Linked DNA regions of Occallatibacter riparius. The protein of the gene in region 1 interacts with the protein of each later gene in a pairwise test. Links are inferred from orthologs where the notes say so. Each region holds a gene or a part of one and is shown on either strand. Other genes may lie near its edges.

The links.
Region 2: the proteins of MOP44_RS00885 (region 1) and lpdA interact in binary tests that used the Escherichia coli proteins (3 or more experiments, as listed by UniProt). The link is inferred for Occallatibacter riparius from one-to-one orthologs.

The regions. Positions count from the first base shown.
Region 1 is NZ_CP093313.1:236,742-247,159, forward strand. The notes cover bases 4,891-8,204. They hold MOP44_RS00885 (ATP-dependent helicase), read right to left. Parts: upstream 7,875-8,204; coding sequence 5,091-7,874; downstream 4,891-5,090. Other genes in these bases: MOP44_RS00880 (GRP family sugar transporter), read right to left, coding at 4,891-5,029; MOP44_RS00890 (Nif3-like dinuclear metal center hexameric protein), read right to left, coding at 7,972-8,204. In the rest of the region: MOP44_RS00850 (xanthine dehydrogenase family protein molybdopterin-binding subunit), read right to left, coding at 1-646; MOP44_RS00855 ((2Fe-2S)-binding protein), read right to left, coding at 658-1,146; MOP44_RS00860 (hypothetical protein), read left to right, coding at 1,399-1,980; MOP44_RS00865 (aminoacyl-tRNA deacylase), read left to right, coding at 2,007-2,489; MOP44_RS00870 (YbhB/YbcL family Raf kinase inhibitor-like protein), read left to right, coding at 2,568-3,029; rbsK (ribokinase), read right to left, coding at 3,099-4,028; more of MOP44_RS00880, read right to left, coding at 4,037-4,890; more of MOP44_RS00890, read right to left, coding at 8,205-8,931; MOP44_RS00895 (Nif3-like dinuclear metal center hexameric protein), read right to left, coding at 8,961-9,794; MOP44_RS00900 (CidA/LrgA family protein), read left to right, coding at 9,947-10,327; MOP44_RS00905 (LrgB family protein), read left to right, coding at 10,324-10,418. UniProt on the Escherichia coli protein: A helicase with DNA-dependent ATPase activity. Unwinds DNA duplexes with 3'-5' polarity. Translocates on single-stranded DNA with 3'-5' polarity. Initiates unwinding more efficiently from a nicked substrate than double-stranded DNA.
Region 2 is NZ_CP093313.1:2,180,949-2,190,951, reverse strand. Bases 3,993-6,891 are described here. They hold lpdA (dihydrolipoyl dehydrogenase), read right to left. Parts: upstream 6,208-6,891; coding sequence 4,777-6,207; downstream 3,993-4,776. Other genes in these bases: miaA (tRNA (adenosine(37)-N6)-dimethylallyltransferase MiaA), read right to left, coding at 6,304-6,891; MOP44_RS08655 (Flp family type IVb pilin), read left to right, coding at 4,549-4,743; MOP44_RS08660 (DUF3857 domain-containing transglutaminase family protein), read left to right, coding at 3,993-4,332. In the rest of the region: MOP44_RS08670 (sulfatase-like hydrolase/transferase), read left to right, coding at 1-314; MOP44_RS08665 (sugar phosphate isomerase/epimerase family protein), read right to left, coding at 353-1,180; more of MOP44_RS08660, read left to right, coding at 1,417-3,992; more of miaA, read right to left, coding at 6,892-7,455; MOP44_RS08640 (hypothetical protein), read right to left, coding at 7,458-7,646; purD (phosphoribosylamine--glycine ligase), read left to right, coding at 7,800-9,077; MOP44_RS08630 (zinc-ribbon domain containing protein), read right to left, coding at 9,115-9,426; MOP44_RS08625 (hypothetical protein), read left to right, coding at 9,343-9,618; rpsU (30S ribosomal protein S21), read right to left, coding at 9,758-9,955. UniProt on the Escherichia coli protein: Lipoamide dehydrogenase is a component of the glycine cleavage system as well as of the alpha-ketoacid dehydrogenase complexes.

The DNA.
Region 1 (10,418 bases):
CGGGCAGTTTCACGTCGATGCCGAAGATGGGCTTGCCGGTGAAGATGGCGTTGTTGTCGATGCCGGGCAGGGGCTTGCCGATGATGCGGTAGTCCTTGGGGTCTTTCAGCTTGAGTTGCGAGGCGTCGGGCAGAGGGAGAGCGGCCGCGTCCTGCGCGAGTTCGCCATAGCCGAGCGAGCGGTTCGATGATGCGTGGACCACTTTGCCGGCCTTGGTGGAGCACTCGGTTTCGGGAACGCTCCACTTGCGCGAGGCTGCGGTGATCAGCAACTGGCGCGCGGCTGCGCCGACGTGCCGCAACGGGTCCCAATTGAGCGGGGTGGACATGGAGCCGCCGGCAAACTGCGGACCGAAAGCGGGCTCATTGAGGCCGGCTTGCTGGACGCGCACCTGGGACCAGTCGACGTCGAGCTCTTCGGCGATCAGCATGGGGAGCATGGTGCTGACACCCTGGCCGATCTCGGGGTTCTTGGACTTAATCGTCACGGTTCCATCAGCGTGGATCTCGAGGAAGGCGCGCGGCGAAAGGCCCGCTCGTGGGGATTGCGCAGCGGCGAAGGCACCGGTGAGGGGCTTGTCGTAGAGGCCGAGGGCGAGTCCGCCGCCGGCGAGAGCACTCAACTGCAGAAAGTGGCGTCGGTTCATGGAATCCTCCCTCAGTCGCGCAATGTGGCTTGCAGTTGATCCGTGGTCAGCTGACCGGCGGCGCGGTGAATGGCCCTGCGGACGCGCGCGTAGGTTCCACAGCGGCACAGATTGCCCTGCATGGCGGTGTCGATCTGCTCGTCGGTCGGCTTGGGGGTGCGCTCAAGCAGCGCGACGGCGGCCATGATCTGGCCGGACTGGCAGTAGCCGCATTGCGGAACGTCGACCTCGTGCCATGCCTTCTGGATGGGGTGGGTGCCGTCGGGCGAGAGGCCCTCGATGGTGGTGATCTTCGCGTTGGCGACGGCGGAGATGGGCGTGATGCAGGACCGCACCGGGCGGCTGTCGACCAGGACCATACAGGACCCGCACGAGCCCACGCCGCAGCCGAACTTGGCGCCTTTGAGGTCGAGATGATCGCGAAGGACCCAGAGCAGGGGCGTGTCTGGCGACGCATCCACCTGAACTGCCTTTTGATTCACCGTGAGCTTGAGAGACACGCGCCCTCCTTCAGCCGCGGCAGCGCGGCGATTCTCCGAGTCTCGTCAACCCAACCCCGTGAAGGCAGTGATGTGCATCACGACGGCCCCGCCCGGCCCTCCGTCTCATCAAAAACTCGCGTGCTGCCTCGCAGACCGTGATGAACGTCACTGAACGGTTGCCGCTTTGGCCAAGAATGTTTGTGCTCGTCTTTCGCACGGAGGAAGTGCCGTCCAGCGCATAGAGCCGCGACCATGCGGATCGGAGGAACGATGATCACTGCTTCGGAATTGCACGAGGGCATGGCGCTTCGCATCGACCACCAGATCTACAAGGTGCTTGACGTCGCATCCCGCGCCGGTGCGGCCAAGATGAGCGGCAACGTTCAGGCCAGGCTCTGCAATGTGCACAGCGGACGTCTCTGGGACCAGCACTTCCGTCCCCAGGAGCGACTGGAAGACGTAGCATTCGAAAGACGGAACCTGGAGTTCCTCTACAGCAGCGGCGGCACATGTGTGTTTCAGCGTCTCGACACCTTCGAGCAGGTTGAGTTCCCGTCCGCATCGCTCGGCCTCGCAGAACAACTGCTGCCTCCAGGAACCGAACTGATCGGCGAGTTCGCTGGCGACGAACCTGTCAGCGTACTTCTTCCCAACACCGTTGAGGCCCGCATCGCCAGCACCGCTGCGCCAGCCCGCGCGCAGCCCGATTCAGGAACGAAGGAGGCATCGCTCGACAACGGCCGTCACATTCAGGTTCCCCTCTTCATAGCCCCAGGCGAACTCGTCACCATCGACATCCGGACCGGCCGGTACGTGGAGCGGGTCAGGACACAACGCAAGAAGGGCACTTAAACACGCAGACTCGAAAGAGGTAGAGTATGGCGCTCGCAACTTTGACTGAATACCTCGACCGAAACAACATCCAATATGAGCTCATTCCGCACACGCCGGCCTTCAGTGCACAGTGCATCGCTGGCCTGGCGCACATTCCGGGAAAGGAGCTCGCCAAGGCCGTCATGGTCGTCCTCGACGGCAATCTGGCGATGGCAGTCCTCCCGGCCAATCTGCGCGTGGATCTCTTCACCCTCAAGAAAGCTGTCAACGCGGAGTATGCATCGCTGGCAGCGGAGGAAGACTTTTACGATAAGTTTCCTTACTGCGAAACCGGAGCGATGCCTCCATTCGGCAATCTCTACGGCATTCCCGTATATGTTGAGGAGAGCCTGACCAAAGACACTGAGATCGCATTCAACGCGGGCACCCATCGCGAACTCATGCGCATGGCATGGCGCGATTATGAGAGATTGGTGTCACCGAAAATCATGTGCTTCGCTGCCGGGCACCACGTTGAAGCAGCTTGAAGCATTGAGCCTAAGTAAAGGCGGCGGATGGACCAGGTTGGCACTCCGCCGCGCAGCGGACAAACAGGAGGCTCAACCATGTCATTCACAGTTCGGACGGATGCATTCGGAAACGGCGCCGCGATTCCTGCGAAGTACACGTGTTCAGGCGCGGACGTATCGCCGGCGCTGCAATGGAGCGACGCGCCGGCAGGGGCGAAATCGCTGGCACTTATCGTCGATGACCCGGACGCGCCGGGCGGCACATGGACGCACTGGGTGCTGTGGGATGTGCCTGCGCAATCCGGCGGGTTGCCAGAGGGTGTTCCGCCTGAGGAGTCGCTGCCTGGCGGCGCGCGTCAGGGCAAGAACGACTTCGGCAAGGTGGGTTATGGCGGGCCGTGTCCGCCGCCTGGCAAGGCGCATCGCTACTTCTTCCGGCTCTATGCGCTGGACAAGGTGCTTGAGTTGATGGCCGGCAGCGAGCGCCCCGACCTGGAAGACGCGATGAAGCGGCACATCCTGGCACAGGCGGAGTGGATGGGGACGTTCAAGCGGTAAAGCAGGGAACAGGCAAAAGCGATCAGGGAACAGAAGGCAACGGCCGTTGCCCAAATGGCTCATTACGAGTCAGTGAGCCTGCAAGAGCGTGTTCACTTCGGCCTCCGTGGGCATGGCGGGCTGCGCTCCTGCGCGCGTGACCGACACCGCCGCTACGGCCGCGCCGAAGCGGACTGCCTCCTCGATCGCCATGCGCCGCATCAACGCTACGGCCATGCCGCCGTTGAAGGCATCGCCGGCGGCGGTGGAGTCGACTACCTTTACCTTGAAGCTTGGAACCATGCGGCGGAGGCCATCGCGAGTGGCGATGAATGCGCCGCGGGCTCCCATTTTGATGATGACGTTGGCGGGTCCCTTGGCGAGGAGATCTTCGGCACATTCGCGCGCGGCGGACTGGTTGAGGTCGCGATTAGGGATGCCGCGCAGGGCGCACGCTTCAGTTTCGTTAGGTGTGAGATAGGTGACCTGGCGCAGAATTTTGCGCGACAACGCCCGCGCGGGAGCGGGATCGAGCATAAGAGGAACCTGGAGGCGCTGGGCGAGGTCGCACAGGTGCTCCACGGTTTCGAGCGGTGTTTCAAGCTGAGTAAGGATGATGCCGGCGGAGCGAAGCTGTGGAAGGCTGGCGTCGAGATCGTGCGGGGTCAGTGTTCCGTTGGCACCTGGAATGACGGTGATGCTGTTCTGGCCTTTGCGGTCGACGGAGATCAGCGCGACGCCGGAGGCTGTTCCGGCAGCCGTACCTACGGAGCGCACGTTCACACCGGCTTCGCGCAGGCCCTGGCGCAGTCGCTTCCCGAAGTCGTCATCGCCGACTTTGGCGATCATGCTGACTGGGTGACCGAGGCGGCCGACGGCGACCGCCTGATTGGCTCCCTTGCCGCCGTGAAACGTCTGGAAGCTGTCTCCGGTCAGCGTCTCGCCGGGCGCGGGGATTCTCTTAGCGGTTGAAACTAGGTCGAGGTTCACGCTTCCGACTACTACGATGGGACGGCTCATATAGGCACCTAGAAACTCACGATGGGGGCCATGGCGACTCCGCTGAGCCCGAGGAGGAAGAAGAGGAACATGAGGCCGATTAGCCTGCGCGCGGTGGGGGGCGCTCCGGCGAACTCGCGCCAGACAAAGACGCCCCAGATGGCCGAGACCATGGTGGCCCCCTGGCCAAGGGCGTAGGCGGCGGCGGGGCCAACCATCTGCGCATAAGAGGCGACGAAGTTCGAGATCATGCCGATGCCCCAGATGATGCCGCCGAGCAGTCCCCAGAAGTGAAACGCACCGCTGCCGCGGAAGTAGTCGCGCATGGCCACGGGCTGGCCGGAGATGGGCTTGCGCATGAAGAGGTAATTAACAGGGATGGTGCACGCCAGAACGCCGAGCGAGAAGACGAACGCGACAGCGTAGGGGCCGAGGTGATTCTCGCCGGTGGTGGCTTTGGCAACGAAGGGGTAGAAGAGGCCCATGCCGGTTCCGCCGAGCAGGCTCAGCAGTATCCCCTTCCGGCTCACGCTGAGGTCCTTGACCAGCCTGCGATAGGCCAGCGCATCGAGAACGATAGCGACGATCACCAGCGCGATTCCGCCAAACAGCAGCAGCGGATTCCCCTTGGGCAGAATGATGTAGTTGAGTACCGATCCGATGACCAGCGCGAGCCCGATGCCGATGGGGAACGCAACCGCTAGCCCGGCCACGGCGATGGCCGCGACAATCAGGATGTTGGCCACGTTGAATACCACGCCGCCCAGCACAGCAAACAGCAGGTGCTTGCCGTCAGCGGAGCGGAGGTTGGCGATGAAGCTGTCGGGGCTTGCGGGGTCGGTGTTGCCCATGGTGAAGCCGAGGATGAGCGCGATGAGGACGATGCCGAAGACGTAGTCCCAGTAGAAGAGCTCGAAACGCCAGCCTTTGGCGAGCTTCTGGGTGTTAGCCCAGCTTCCCCAGCAGATCATGGTCACGATCATCATGAAGAGCGCGACCGGGTACAGGCTTGGAATGTACATGCGCAGGTTTCCTGAATGCGAGAAACAGGATACCTTAGCTGCGCGGCAGGGCGCCGGTGCCTCAGATCTTCTCGAGGTTGGCGAACTTTTCCATCAGCTTCTTCATGCCGTGGCGGGTGAACATCACGGTGACCTTGGCGTCGTCGCCTTCGCCCTCGCGCATCAGCACGGTGCCTTCGCCGTACTTGGAATGACGCACGCGCTGGCCTTTGTTCAGGCCACTCGCGCCCTTCGCGTCGGGGATGTCCATCTTTGGCCGCGCAAAGGAACCAGCCTTCACTACTCCCTTGCCGCCGAAGAAGCGGGCGATGTTGTCGATGGAGTCGGCGTTCTTGGGCGCCGAGCCGGGCCCGCTGCGGGTATTCGCGCTGACTCCTTGACTGTAGGTGAGGCGTGGCCTCTCCTGGCTCTCGTTTTCGTAGTCGAAGTGGCGGTCGCCATCATCGTCTGATCCGCGGCGCTGGCCGTACGAAGAGCGCCCATAGGAGTAGCTCGCGCCTGCCCAGGCCTGCGCGCGGGGGCTCAGGTTTTCAATAAGCGGCGGAGGAACTTCTTCGAGGAAGCGCGATGGGATGCTCTGCTCGGGCGCGTCGTTGCCATAGCGGCGGCGATACTGCGCCCGGGTCAGCACCAGCGTATTCATGGCGCGGGTCATGCCGACGTAGCAGAGGCGGCGCTCCTCTTCGAGCTCTTCGGGATTGTTCAGTGTGCGCGAGTGCGGGAAGAGTCCCTCTTCCATGCCGGCGAGGAAGACTAGCGGGAACTCGAGGCCCTTGGCAGCGTGCAGCGTCATCAGCGTCACGCGTGCGTCGGGATCGAACTGGTCAGTGTCGCTGGCCAGCGCGGCGTGATCGAGGAACTCGGCGAGCGTCTCGCCACGAACCTCGGCGTCGTGCGCGGCGTTGGCGAGTTCCTTCAGGTTTTCAATCCGGCTAAAGGCCTCGGGCGAGCCTTCGGTTTCGAGGGCCTTGATGTAGCCGGTGCGGTCGTTCAGGAAGCGGATCAGTTCGGGGAGGGTGGCGGCTCCGCCCGGTGCGCGGAAGCCTTCTACGGGTGCTTCGCTGCCGGCATCGCCACCGTTCGACGGCGCAGGACTGACCTTCGAAACTTTTGTGGTCCAGCCCGTGGATGCAGATGCAGGCTTCTCCTCCTTAACTTGCTTTGGCATCTTGAGGAACGGCTTTTTGGGCTCGGCTGCGAAAGGAGAGAAATTGGAGAGATTGAGCAGCGACATTTGATCTTCGTTGCCGCCGAAATTGAAGTCGACTGCCTCGGCATCGGCTACGGCTTCGTTCTCATCCGCGCTCAGCTCGGTATCCGCGGCTCCGAAGGAGAAGTCGGTGTCGGCGTCTTCGTCGTCGCTTTCTGCGATGTCGGCGGATAGCTTGCCCGCGAAGTCGGGGTCCATCATGGCTTGCGCGTCGGTGATCAGGGTGCGGAAGGAGTCGAGCGCCATGAGTGCGCGCGTGGGGATCAGCTTGTTCTTAATGGCCGCGGCGACCGCTTCCCATGTGGAGGTGCCGGTCTCGAGCGCGAGCCGCTCGAGCGTGGCCAGCGTGGTGGCGCCGATGCCGCGGGCGGGCGTGTTGATGACTCTCTGCAGCGCCATGGAATCGTGCGGATTCCGCACTAGGCGCAGGTAAGCCATCAGGTCCTTGACTTCAGCGCGCTCGTAGAAGCTGAATCCGCCGACCATGGTGTAGCGGATGTTGTAGCGGCGTAGTGATTCTTCCACCAGGCGCGACTGCGAGTTGGTGCGGTAGAGAACGGCGCACCGGCCCTGCTCGCCCTCTTCGTTGTTCTCGCGGAGGAATTTCTGGATGCGATCTGCGATGAACAGCGCTTCGTTCTCGCCGTCGGGCGCTTCGTAGTAGCCGATCAGCGATCCGCCCTGGCGATCGGTCCAGAGTTTTTTGCCCTTGCGCCGCAGGTTGTTGGCGACCACTGCGCCGGCGGCTTCAAGAATGTTCTGCGTGGAGCGGTAGTTCTGCTCGAGGCGGACGATCTTGGCGTTGGGGAATTCCTTCTCGAAGTCAAGGATGTTCTTGATGTCGGCGCCGCGCCACGAGTAGATGCTCTGGTCTTCATCGCCTACGGCGCAGACGTTCTGTGCCTCGCCTGCCAGGAGCTTCATAATTTCGTACTGCGGGCGGTTCGTGTCCTGGTACTCGTCGACGAGCAGGTAGCGGTACTTGCGCTGATAGCGCTCGCGTGTTTCGCGCGAGACCTTCAGGAGCCGGACCGTCTCAAGCAGCAGGTCGTCGAAGTCGAGGGCATTGTTCTTGCGCAGATCAGCCTTGTAGGCTTGGTAAATATGGGCGATGCGCTCGCTGTTGGGATCCTTCGATGCGAGGTAGAACTCCTGCGGATCGACCATGTGGTTCTTGGCCCAGGAGATGCGGCCGAGCACCGTGCGCGGGGTCAACTGCTTGGTGTCGATGCCCATGCGCCGCATGATCTGCTTGACGATGCTGGACTGGTCGTTCTCGTCGTAGATGGCGAAGCTGCGCGTGAGGCCTTCGCCGTTGACCTTCAGTGCCTCGATATCGCGGCGCAACATGCGCACGCAAAGCGAATGAAACGTGGAGATGAGCGGCTTCTGCAGCGATGCGTGACCGATCAGGCGGTCGACGCGCTCGGCCATCTCCGCGGAGGCTTTGTTGGTGAAGGTGACGGCGAGGATGGAATCGGGCGCGATGCCCTTCTCCGTGATGAGCCAGGCAATGCGCGCGGTAATGACGCGCGTTTTGCCCGAGCCTGCGCCGGCAAGGATAAGGAGCGGCCCTTCTGTGGCTTCGACGGCCTCGCGCTGTTGGGGATTCAGTTTTGCGATGAGCGATGACAAGAATACAAATCCGGAGGGAAAAGCCCTTCCTCCAGTTTACCTGTTGGCGAGTTGTCGTGCTTTCTACTGGTTCTCAGGGCCAGTCTCCCGATTGAGACTAGACGGATTTCTCGGGAAGGACCCAATATGGGTCGCCGGAGGAGATGAAATCGACGGGGACTTCCGGGACCAGCGGCCCGAGCCATGCGGGCGCATCCTGCTCGCCCCACTCCTCAAAGCGCTCATGGTTTATGGCGATGAGGCCCTTGGGGTGCGGCAGGCCCAGGCTGATGCCATCGCGGAGGTAGGGGAAGGCATCGCAATCCTGAGCTTCGCTCATCAGGACGACGTCGCAGGTTTGCAGGGGCTTGAGGATCTCGACGAGTTTGTGTGCGCCGAGTCCGACGCGCTTCACGGGCAAGTTCGGATCTCCGATGACCCGCATGCTGGGAGAGTCAAGCGAGCGCGCGACGTGCCGCGCCACATCTTTTAGCGGGGCCGGCGGGATTTCGAAAGCGATGGGGATCATCTGCCCTTGCACCGGGACGATGTAGTTTTGCCAATCGAGCCTGGTAATCAACCCTTGCATGATGGGATCGGGTTTGAGCATGTGCTGATGGTCATGAAAACGCCAGACCACAAGGTTGTTCTGTTCGCAAAAGCGCCGCTTGGCGATGAAAACAGGGTCTGTTTCGAGGGAGCCTGCGACCTCAAACTGTTTGTCGTGTTGCAGCGTGCCGACGTCGTCGATGTGGTCCCAGAACATTCTTTCGTGCGTGATGACGAAGTTCTTCTTCGCCTGGACCGCTTTCTTGAGGACGTCAAAGGTGGCCTGAAATGTGAAGGCGATGCCTGTGACCGGCGTGGCGGGGGCACCGTACTTGAAGCCGTCTGTCGGCCTCCAGGGAAAGTTGGTGGGCCACTTGATTCCGTCAGAGTCCATCTTCTGCATGATGCGTTGCACGATTTGTTCCGCGGTCAAAGAGCCCGATGCGGAGGCGTATGCGCTGGCGAGCGAGCACTTCAACAACATTGCGGCGCCTGCCCCCTGGCTAAACATCCTGCGAGAGATTGGCATGTCGGATCGTCTCCTTCAGCGCGCGAGTTTCAAGCAAACCAGCACAGTTCTTTGGGACGCGATTGAACCTCGATGGGCATCCCCGGCAACACGGTCTTGAGCCAATTCGACATCTCAACAGCGCCGGGGTGATCGGAGATTTCGTAGCCGACTTCGACAAGGCTGATGCTGCGGCCTGATGTGATGGCATCGCGAATATAGGTGGTGCAGTGGTCGACTTCCGGCGTCGCTCCGGTGAGAATGCAGTCGACTGCAGGGTCTTCGAGCGCATGGCTCAAGACGAGCGTTGGATACGAGAAGCCGTGAATGACCGCGACGCGCATGACCGGCTGATCCGGATCGCCCACCATCCGCAGCATCTTTGCGCCGAGGCGTGCGGAGGCATGCTCGGCGAGGCCTCTGAGGGTTGTCCGGGGAACGTTGCAGAACGCTGCGGTCCACTGGTCGGCCGGAGCGCCGACTTCGGGTTGCCAGCCGAGTTCTTTGGCCAGAGCGTTCGAGAACCATTTTGGGCGGGCTGTGTCCCAGAGAGCCGCCAGGCGAATGATGATCAGATGATTGTCTTCGATGAGCTGCCGCTTGGCTTTGGCAACAGGATCGTCCACCAGCGCGTCGGCGAGGCCCGCGGCGAGATACTCGCCAAAGAGATAAAAGGGATGCTCGCGGCAGAGGATGCAGTTCTTCCCGGTGGCCACGGCAAGGCGGATTGCGTCTATGGAGGGCTCGTTCGCAACAAGGATGCCTGAAACCGTGTCGTCGTCGCTGCCGGTGAGAATGCCTTCGTACTCAGCATCCTTGTGCCGCTCACCGAGCGCCGTGTGGATTCTGTTGACCAGTTCGAAGCTTGTCGTCGTCGGCAACATCGGATCATCCTTGTCGTCATTCCTGCCTGCAAGAACGTTGCAGCGATGATCTCATGGAGATAATGCCTGAGTCTGCTAAGCACGCCATTGAGAACGAGAAGCGGGTGTCCCGGGTCACTCACCTTTTGAGACCTGGGATGGACAATGGAAGCATGTTCGACTGCATGCGAGGCCTGGCGATCATCGTCGCGATCTTTCTCATCGGCACATGGCTGCACGATCACGGAGTGCCCATTCCTGGAGGCGTGCTGGGGCTGCTGCTGTTTTATGGAGCGATGCTGACGGGTACGATCAAGGTGCAGTGGGTAGACCGCGGGGCCGGGCTGCTGCTGCGGCACATGGTTCTGCTGTTCGTGCCGCTGACCGTCGGGCTGATGGACCTTGGGCCGGTGCTGTCGCGCCAGGCGCTCGCGATCGTAGCGAGCCTGGTTGCCAGCTTCCTTGCCGTGCTGCTGACCACCGGTCTTCTCGCCCGCTGGCTTCTGCGTCCCGCAGTGCCGGAGCCCGCCGCGACGACGGAGGCGGTGCAATGACACTGAATTTGCTCGCGCATCCGGCGGTCAGCGTCGGTCTCACCATCGCTTGCTACTGGATCGCGCTTAAGATGCACGAGCGCTGGCGCTG
Region 2 (10,003 bases), 1.9 Mb from region 1 along the record:
GGGCGGACCAGACCACGCTGATCGTTTCCTCCGACCACTCATGGCGCGTTCCTATATGGAGCCAGTGGAAGTCCTGGACCGCGGAAGAACAGCGAGTCTCAGGAGGCGTTTTCGATGCCCGTCCGGCGTTTCTCGTTCACTTCCCCGGCCAGACATCGGCGATTGATATCGCGGAACCCGAGCCCGAGCTGGTTGAGCACGACATAATCGCGTCGATGCTTCAGAACAAGCTGGAGTCGCCAGCGGAACTTGTGGCCTTCCTGCGTAGCACGGGTGTGCAGGCAGGTTCTGAGGCAGGGGTGCCGAAGCCGTAAAGCGGTCGAGGCCTCAGCGGGTGATTGGAGGAGCCGCTCTAGATGAGTTCGAGGCGGTTGTAGGCGGCGCGGATGCGATCGGGAATGGCCGCGGGCTGGTCGCCGAGGGTGTAGCCGATCTCGAGCACGGCGGCGGGCGGCGCTGCGAGCGTGTTCAGCCGTTCCGTGGTTGCCTTCCAGTTGATGGTGCCGTCTCCGGGCCAGAGGTGTTCGTCTTTAAGGCCGTGGTTGTCATGCACGTGAAGGGAGACGATGCGCTTGCTGAGGGTGGTGATGGCCTCGGGAATGCCGACGGTCATGTTGGCGTGGCCGAGGTCGAGGCAGACGCCGATGTTATCGAGGTGACCGAGTTCGAGGATGAGCATCAGATGCTCGGGGGTGGTGACATCGTTGGTGAGGTTCTCGACGAGGACGCGCACGCCGAGCGCGCTGGCGAAAGCGCCGAGGTGCTCGAGGGCGGTCATCGCGTAGTCGATGGTGCGCTGCGACCAGGAGTCTTCGCGCTCGCCCAGGTGCACGATGAGGTTCTTGAAAGGGATCTGCTCGGCGGCCTCGAGGGCGCGCTTGATCTCGTCCATGGAGTCGATGCGGCGGGACTTCTCGGGGTGGATCACGTTGACGGAGGGGGCGCCGGCGCGGCCCATTTCGCGGTCAGGAAACATGGGGGCGTGCATGGAGAAGGCCTGCAATTCGTTGGAGCGGAACCACTCGCAGAGCTCACGCACATCTTCGCGCTGGGTGTAGTCGAAGTGCTGCCGCGCGGCGAAGATCTCCACCGCCTGCGCGCCGGAGCGTGCGGCCAGCTCGAGCAGACCCGGATGCAGGCGCTGATTGAGAAACAGATGGGTGGAGAGTACTCGAAGCATGAAAGTGGAACCCCCGGCCAGGCGCATGAGGAATCGGCGCCAGCCCTATCGTTATTTTCTCATTGATGCAACGGGTGTTCGTAAGGTGAAGCGGCATGGCCGGGCATGGGGTTCCCGGTCGGATAACAGGGGTTGGCGCGAAGGCGGCCGAGCGGCAAGCAGTTTTGTCTTCACCTTGCTTTCGACGGTTTGTTTATGGATGATGTGTGCATCTCTTCCACGATTGGATTTCCGCCATGGGCACTGTGGCTTTCCGGTATTCCGCGGGCATTTTGCCGGCGTGCGCGCGGGTTTCAGCGGTTTTGACCCTGGGGTTGGCAACGGGCGCTTTCGCGCAGACCGCGCCGGGCTTGCCTGCGGGACCGGCTGCTGCGCCTGCGGCTCAGGCTGTCGGGCCGGCGAAGGCGTCGGATCCGTCGAAGGAAGCGGCGGTGGTTGAGAAGCTGATCACGCACATTCGCGAGGAGGCAGACGGCACCGGGACGCGCGAGACCTTGGCACGGGTGCACGTGGTTACGGATGCCGGCGTGAAGCAGCTGGCGGTGCTTGCGTTCACCTATACGGCGATGAACCAGCAGATGGATATCAGCTATGTGCGGGTGATCAAGCACGATGGCACGGTGGTGACTACGCCCGACTACAACATCCAGGACCTGCCTGCGGACGTGACTCGCGAAGCGCCGATGTACTCCGACATTCACCAGAAACACGTGGCGGTGAAAGGCCTGGGGGCGGGCGACATGCTGGAATACAAGACTACGCTGCGCACGCTGAAGCCAGAGGTTCCGGGGCAGTTCTGGCTGGAGTATTCGTTTGAGAAGGATGGGGTGATTCTGGACGAGGAGCTCGACCTGGATGTTCCCGCCGACAAGAGCGTGAGGGTGGCCAGCGCCGACGTGCAGCCGACGGTGACGAGCGCGAATGGGCGGAAGCTCTACCACTGGAGGAGCGAGAATCTGTCGCGGCCGGACCCGGACGCGCCGCCCAAGTCGGTGAAGAACTGGAAGCCTTCGGTGCAGGTAACCACATTTACGGACTGGGCGCAGGTGGGGGCGTGGTACCAGTCGCTGCAGAAGGATCAACTGGTGGTGACTCCGGCGATCAAGGCGAAGGCCGATGCGCTGACCAAGAATCTGACCGCGGATGACGACAAGATCCGCGCGATCTTCAACGCCGTGGCATTGCACACGCACTATATCGGGCTGGAGTTTGGAATTGGTCGCTACCAGCCGCACGCTGCCGACGATGTTCTCTCGAATGAATACGGCGACTGCAAGGACAAGCACACTCTGCTGGCAACTCTGCTGAAGGCGGAGGGCATTGAGGCCTGGCCGGTGCTGATCAACAGCGGCCACGAGCTCGATCCGGCGATGCCTTCGCCTGCGCAGTTCGATCATGTGATCACGGTTGTGCCGCGCGACGGCAAGCTGGTGTGGATGGACTCGACTGCGGAGGTTGCGCCGGTGGGGGTGCTGATAGGCACGCTGCGCGACAAGCAGGCGCTCGCAGTGCCCAACAGCAAGCCAGCTTACCTGGAGCGTACGCCTGCAGACCTGCCGTTCACGCAATCGGCGCGGTTCGAGGCTACGGGCAAGCTGGATGAAAACGGTGAATTCACCGGGCGGATGTCGCAGACCTATCACGGCGATGCAGAGCTCGTGATGCGCTCGTTGTTTCGTGCCGTGCCGGAAGCGGAGTGGAAAGAATTTTTGCAGCGAGTTTCATCCCGCACCGGCTTCGGCGGGGAGATCAGCTCCCCCGAGGTGTCGGCGGTGGAGAAGACGGACGAACCGCTGCGTTTTGCCTACGACTACAAGCGGGAGAAGTACAGCGAGTGGGAGGACCGTCGAATCGGGCCGCCGCTGCCGCCGATCGGATGGGAGCTGGTGCCGGGCATCAAGCAGACCAAGCCAGCGGATGACATCGACCTGGGCTCGCCGGGCGAACAGGTCTACAAGTCGACGGTGCAGATGCCGGCCGGGTGGCACATGTTTCCGCCTGCGGGAATCGATCTGACCGAGGACTGGGCCGAGTACCACTCCAAATACAACTTCGCCAACGGCTCTTATACGGCGGAGCGCCGGCTGGTGGTGAAGAAAGAGAAGATTCCTCTGGCCGACTGGGACAAATATCTGCGCTTCCGCGAGGCCATTTACGGTGACACGGCACGCATGTCGGCAATTGGCGCGCCCGGAGTGGAGCCGCCTCTCCCGACCACCCGCTTCACCGGCAGGGTGAGCATGCCCTCCACCGAGGAGATGCAGAAGCTGATGGAGGAACTGGAGCCGCTGCGGGACGCCTTTGCGCTGCTGGGAGCGGACCCACCGAGCGCGGGCGACCTGGCCACCGCAACTGAGAAATGCCGGAGCACGGTTGCGGATTTCGAGACGCAATCGCACGACAACGAGCCGTCGGATATGCGGACGCTTGCGTGGGCGCAGATGCTAGGAGCCGCATGGACATGCCAGGGCTGGGCCGAACTCGAGAACCACAATCACGAAGTGGCGGAGAGCTACCTGCGCGCGGCCTGGAAGCTCAGTCAGAATCCGGTGGCCGGATACCAGCTTGGCCGCCTGCTGGAGGCCAAGGGCGAGAAGGCCGCTGCCGCGCATACGTGGGAGCTGGCCTACATCAGCAGTCCTGGGGGAATGATGGCGAGCATTGCACCGGGCTCAGACACCACTGACAAGATCGCGGCCAGCTACAAGAAGCTCACCGGCAAGGACTTGACTGCCACGCCGCTGAATCGCGGGCAATACAACGGAAGCCTGCGGGCCGAGCTCGACAGGGACACGGAAATTCGTGCGTTCGTGCGCGAAACCAAGCTGAACGGGCAGGGCTACTACGCGGTCACTTATTTAGCGGACGGGACGATCCGAGCGAGCCTTATCAGCGGGGACCCAGGGATGGCCACGCTGGCGCCGATGCTGCAGGGACGACGTTTCCCGGTGCCGATGCCGGCGGGGTCGAAGGCACGGCTGGTCCGCGAGGTGCACCTGATCTGCTCGCCCTGGGGTGGGTGTGACGCGTACATGCTGCTGCCGACGTCGGTCACTCTGCCGATGACGATGAAGGTGAAGGCGATCCAGGTGCCGCCACCTGCGAATGCTCCCAACGGCGCGAGGACGCTCCGCGTTCCCTCGCAGAATTGAAGGGGGGTGTTAGAACAGCCCCCATCCCGGTTTGGGAGGGTGGGTAATGGGCTTAATCGGGGATGCCAATAGCCCTAAAGTACCGTAGACTCTGCTTCGATAACGGGCAAGAATACGCCTTTACCCCTGTTTCAGGCTGCGGTGTCTTTCCTGGCGGAGTTGTCGCAAACACAGCGGAATGGGGGGGTTCAACTGCTCGAACGGAGATATTTGCCGATGGTTTCCTCACTCCGACTGTTGCTTGCGCACCTGAAAGACCGGTTTCTGGACCAAAGCGGCCAGGACCTGGTCGAATACGCGTTGATCGTCGCTCTGCTTTCGACCGCCGTCGTTGCTGCGGAGCGGAATGTCGCCGTCAGCATTTCCGGCGCGTACCTGAATCTGGCGAACACGTTCAGCACTGATCTGTAGGGCTAGTGGCCGGAGCCCGCCAGGTCTCCAGCGCTACGCGTTGATGGCCATCCCCTCCACGGCCGCGTAGGCATCGAGCATCGCCTCGCTGAGCGTGGGGTGTGCGTGGATGGTGAACATCAGCTCATCCACCGTCCCTTCCAGCTCCATTACAGCGATAGCTTCCGCAATGAGTTCCGTGGCCTGCGGGCCGATGATGTGCACGCCCAGCAGTTCGCCATACTTCGCATCCGCGACGATCTTGACGAATCCATCGTGGCTGTCGACGATGGTGGCTTTGGAGTTGCCGGCAAACGGGAACTTGCCGATCTTGACCTCGTAGCCCTTTTCCTTCGCCTGTGCTTCCGTAAGGCCTGCTGAACCGATCTGCGGATCAGTGTAGGTGCATCCCGGGATGCGGTCGCGGCGGACGGGGCGGAATTTGCGGCCGGCGATTTTGGCCATTGCCACAATCCCGCTCATGGCGCCCACGTGGGCGAGCTGCGGGAGGCCGGCGACGATGTCGCCGATGGCGTAGATGCCGGGCTCGGCGGTCTGCTGAGTCTCGTCGACTTTGACGAAGCCGCGGTCGAGCTCGATTTTGGTCTTCTCAATACCGACATTGGCGGTGCGCGGGGCGCGGCCTACGGCGACGAGGACCTTTTCGGCTTCCTTGTCGCGGGTCTGGCCGTTGGCGGTTGTCCAGGTAACCTTCACGCCGGCGTCGGTCTTCTCAATCGACTGCACGGTGCTGGCGGTGTTGACGTCGATGTTGCGCTTCTTGAACTGGCGGGTGAGCTCTTTGGAGATGTCCTCGTCTTCGACAGGAACGAGGCGCGGCAGGAATTCGACGATGGTGACCTCGGTGCCGAAGCTGCGGAAGATGGAGCTGAACTCGACGCCTACGGCGCCCGCACCAATGACGATGAGCGACTTGGGCGGCTGTGCGACGGAGAGCATTTCGATGTTGGTGAGGATGCGGTCGTCGGGCTTGAGGCCGAACAGCATACGCGCTTCGGAGCCGGTCGCGAGCAGGATGTTCTTTGCTTTGAGCTGCTGTTTTGCGCCATCGGACGCTTCGAGATCGACGGTGTGGACGCCATCAACGGCGGGGCCGGTGAGCCGGCCGTATCCGCGCACCACCGTGACCTTGTTCTTCTTCATCAGGAAGTCGAGGCCCTTGGTGTGCTTGGTGACGATGCTGCTCTTGCGCGTCTGCACCGCGGCCCAGTCAAGCTGCGGGGTGCCGATGCCGGTGATGCCGTACTCGGCGGCCTCTTTGAGGTAGTCCCAGATTTCGGCGTTGAAGAGCAGGGCCTTGGTGGGAATGCAGCCCACGTGCAGGCAGGTTCCGCCCAGACTCGGGTCCGCTTCGATGAGCGCGACCTTCAGCCCGTATTGCCCACCGCGGATGGCTGCCGTGTATCCTGCCGGACCGCTGCCGATGATTGCCACGTCGTAAATGATGCCGGTATCTTCAGCCAAGACTTGCTCCGTTCCGCGCGCGCTGGTTGAGGCAGCATGCGCCTTTGCCACGGTTCAGTTTAAAAGATGGGCCTGGCCAGGCTGCCGATGCAGGGATCACGGTGTTGGGCCGCACTGCGATGCTTCTACTATCTGCTTGACGGTAGCAAGCGTGGCTGGATCGTCGCCGAAGGCTTCGATCCAGTGCACGTCGGGCTCACGGCGGAACCAAGTGAGCTGGCGCTTTGCGTAGTTTCGATGGCCCTGCTGGGCTGCGGCGACGGCGGCGGGGAGATCAGCTTCGCCGTCGATGACGCTGAGCGCTTGCCGGTAGCCGAGAGAGTCGAGGGCCTTGACGCGGCCATAGCAGGCGAGGAGACGGCGGGCTTCTTCCACCAAGCCAGCGGCGAACATCTCGGCGCAGCGCCGGTTGAGGTGTTCATAGAGGGCCTGCCGTGGGGGATTGAGGCCGATGCGGAGGAGGCGGTAGCCGGTGAGGGGATCGCGGGCTTCGTCTTGAGACGCGAACACTGCCGACATGGGCCGGCGGCCTGCCAGGCAGACTTCGACGGCGCGAATCAGCTTGGGTGTGTCGTTGGCGTGAATGCGATCTGCGGTGGAAGGGTCGAGGCGCGTGAGGATGCGATGGAGCCAGGAACTGCCGTGTTTTGTCGCGCTGGCGCGCAGGCGTTTGCGGAGATCCTCGTCGCGCTGCGGGCCAGCGAAGAGGCCTTCGGTGAGCGCGCGAAGATAGAGGCCGGTGCCACCGGTGACGATGGGGAGATGGGCGCGCGCGGTGATGTCAGCGAGGGCGGCGCGGGCGGCGCGGCTGTAGGCGCCGGCGGTCATCGGCTCATCGGGATCGGCGACGTCGATGAGGTGATGCGGCGCGCGGGAGCGTTCTTCGGGCGAGGGCTTGGCGGACCCAAGGTCCATGCCGCGATAGACGGCGACGGAATCGCAACTGACGATTTCGCCGGCGAAGCGATCGGCCAGTTCGAGAGACAGGGCGGTTTTGCCGCTGCCGGTGGGGCCGAGAAGGATGAGGACGAGAGGCGAGGGGCGGGCATGGACGGGCTTCGGAATTTTTGAGAGTCCTGAATGGGCTGCAGGATGATCGTGAGCTGTCGAGGTTGAGGAACTTCCCTCAGGGGCTAAAGCCCCATTCATTTTAAGCAGCGCATCGGCACGACTAAAGTCGTGCCCTTTCACACGGCCGGTGTTCTTCGGAGCGATTTCACCGCTCGCGCTATGGTCCTGATTGCGCATGCTTAGAACCGCCACCATCCGGCGGGCAGGATCCAGCCGGGCTTGGTGCGAATGAGCCAGTACGTGAAGATTGCGGCCGCGATGATCAGGAGTCCGAACATCTGATTGCGGCGGAAGACGCGCGTCTGCTCGGCGCGCCGCTCCCGCTCGGCGACCTGCTGATCATGCGGCTTGATGCGGGTCTGAACCATGGCTCAATCCGGAAGCTCCGGATCAGTATAAGTTCGCGAGCTACGATTCCCCGTTCGCTGCTTGCCGTTTGACTTCCCCCTCCCCTGACGCGCGACCATTACTTTTCGGGCCTCGGTTGATTTGAGGATGAGTTTGAGAGAAGGTAAGCACCCATGAAAGTCCTGATCCTTGGTTCCGGCGGTCGCGAGCACGCTCTGGCGTGGGCGGTGTCGCGCAGTCAGCGTGTTACAGAAGTGGTTTGCGCTCCCGGCAACGGCGGCATGGCGCAGATCGCGCGCTGCATTCCCGCCGATTTGAACAGCGTGGAGTCGATGGTCGCGGTGGTTGAAGCGGAGCAGCCGGGCCTCACCGTTGTGGGTCCGGAGCTGCCGCTCTCGCTCGGAATTGTCGATACACTTCAGGCGCGCGGGTTCCGGGTGTTCGGGCCGAGCCGCGAGGCCGCCATGCTGGAGACCAGCAAGGGATTCGCCAAGCGATTTCTGCAGCGGCACCAGATTCCGACGGCGCATTATGCCGTGTGCACCAGCCCGGCTGAGTTGGAGAAGGCTATCGAGATGTTCCACCCGCCGGTAGTGGTGAAGGCCGATGGACTGGCCGCGGGGAAGGGCGTGCTTATCTGCGAGACGCGCGCGGCGGCGCTGGAAGCGGCCAACAATCTCTTTTCCGGCGCCCTGCTGGGCACGCACGAGCAGCAGGTTGTAATCGAGGAGTTCCTGCAGGGAGATGAGGTCAGTTTCCTGTGTCTGAGCGACGGCCAGCACGTTGCGCCGCTGGTTCCGGCGCAGGATCACAAGCGCATTGGCGAGGGCGATACGGGGCCGAATACCGGAGGGATGGGGGTCTTCTCCACCGACAAACTGCTTGAGCCGGCGATGCAGGAGTGGATTCTGCACCACATCGCGCAGCCGACCATTCAGGGAATGGCCGCCGAGGACACGCCGTTTGTCGGCGTTCTTTACGTGGGGCTGATGATGACAGCGAAGGGGCCGCAGGTGCTGGAGTTCAATGCGCGCTTTGGCGATCCGGAGACGCAGGCGATCCTGATGCGGTTGGAAAGCGACCTGGTGGAGGCGCTGGAGGCCTGCGTTGAGGGCCGGCTCTCGGATACGGAGCTACGCTGGTCGGCGGGCGCCTCGGCGTGCGTTATCGCCAGTTCCGGAGGATACCCTGGGGCGTACAAAACCGGCTTCACGATCACAGGCCTGGAGGCGGCTGCGCGTATTCCGGGCGTGCAGGTGTTCCACTCGGGCACGGCCGTGAAGGACGGGCAGGTGGTCACCAGCGGCGGACGCGTACTGGGCGTGACAGCTGTCGGCGAGGGACTGGAGCAGGCGCTGGCGAGTGCGTACCAGGCTCTAGGCGAGATCCGGTTCGAGGGAATGTACTATCGGCGTGACATTGCACACCGCGCCCTTCGACGTTCCCGCTGAGGAGCGCCTTTCAACTACTCAATTGATTCTGCGTGCCTTAGTGCTGCGCAGAGGGAGCTGCGTGCGGCAACTGCCCTGTCTGTGCCTTTTGAAAACAGGAACGGCACAGAACTGGCCTGCCCTGCGTGGGGCGGAAGGGGACAGTTGTCTCCTCGCCACAGGCCGAGCAGTGGGTACGCGTCTCAGTACGAACGCGCGGACCCCCATTTGCACGCTTAGCCTTGCATTGCTTGCAGCGCTTAGGGTCGTTTTTAAACTGTTTATCGTGGAAGAAAAGCTGCTCACCGGCAGTGAAGACGAACTCTTCACCGCAGTCTACGCACTTGAGGATACGATCCTGAAATTCCATGGCCGGCTTCCCCGAGAGGGAAAGATAGAAATCGGCCTGAGACTCTGCACGCCGGCTCCCCGTTTCCCTGTTCTCGTTCGTCTTTCCATAACCAGGGCCCGGGCCGCAAAAGCATATGGCGGCGAATTTGGGTGTCTCCGCCCGGGAGACCGTTCCAAGTTAATTACGCCGACCCATGCCGGCGAGGAGTAGATCTTTTAAGTTGACCCTTTCGCGCTTGAGATTCTATCCGCGGTTGCGCGAGGGGATGATGATATGCCGATTTTGTAGAACGTGGGTGGAATATTCCGGGCGAAAACCAGCAGTTGCCATTTTTCGCCCGGAACCTTAATTAATCCTGCTCTTTACGAGCCTTCTTACGATTCCGCTTGCGCGCCAAGGCAGCCTTGACGCGGCGCTTTTCGCCGGGCTTGAGGTAGTAGGAGTGACGCTTAACTTCCTTGATGATGTCCTCCTGCTGGACCTTGCGCTTAAACCGGCGCAGCGCATTTTCGAGCGGCTCGCCTTCCTGTACGCGAACCTCTGCCAAAGTTTCCCACCTCCAAACCTGCCAAAGGGCTCTACCTAGGATACTGGA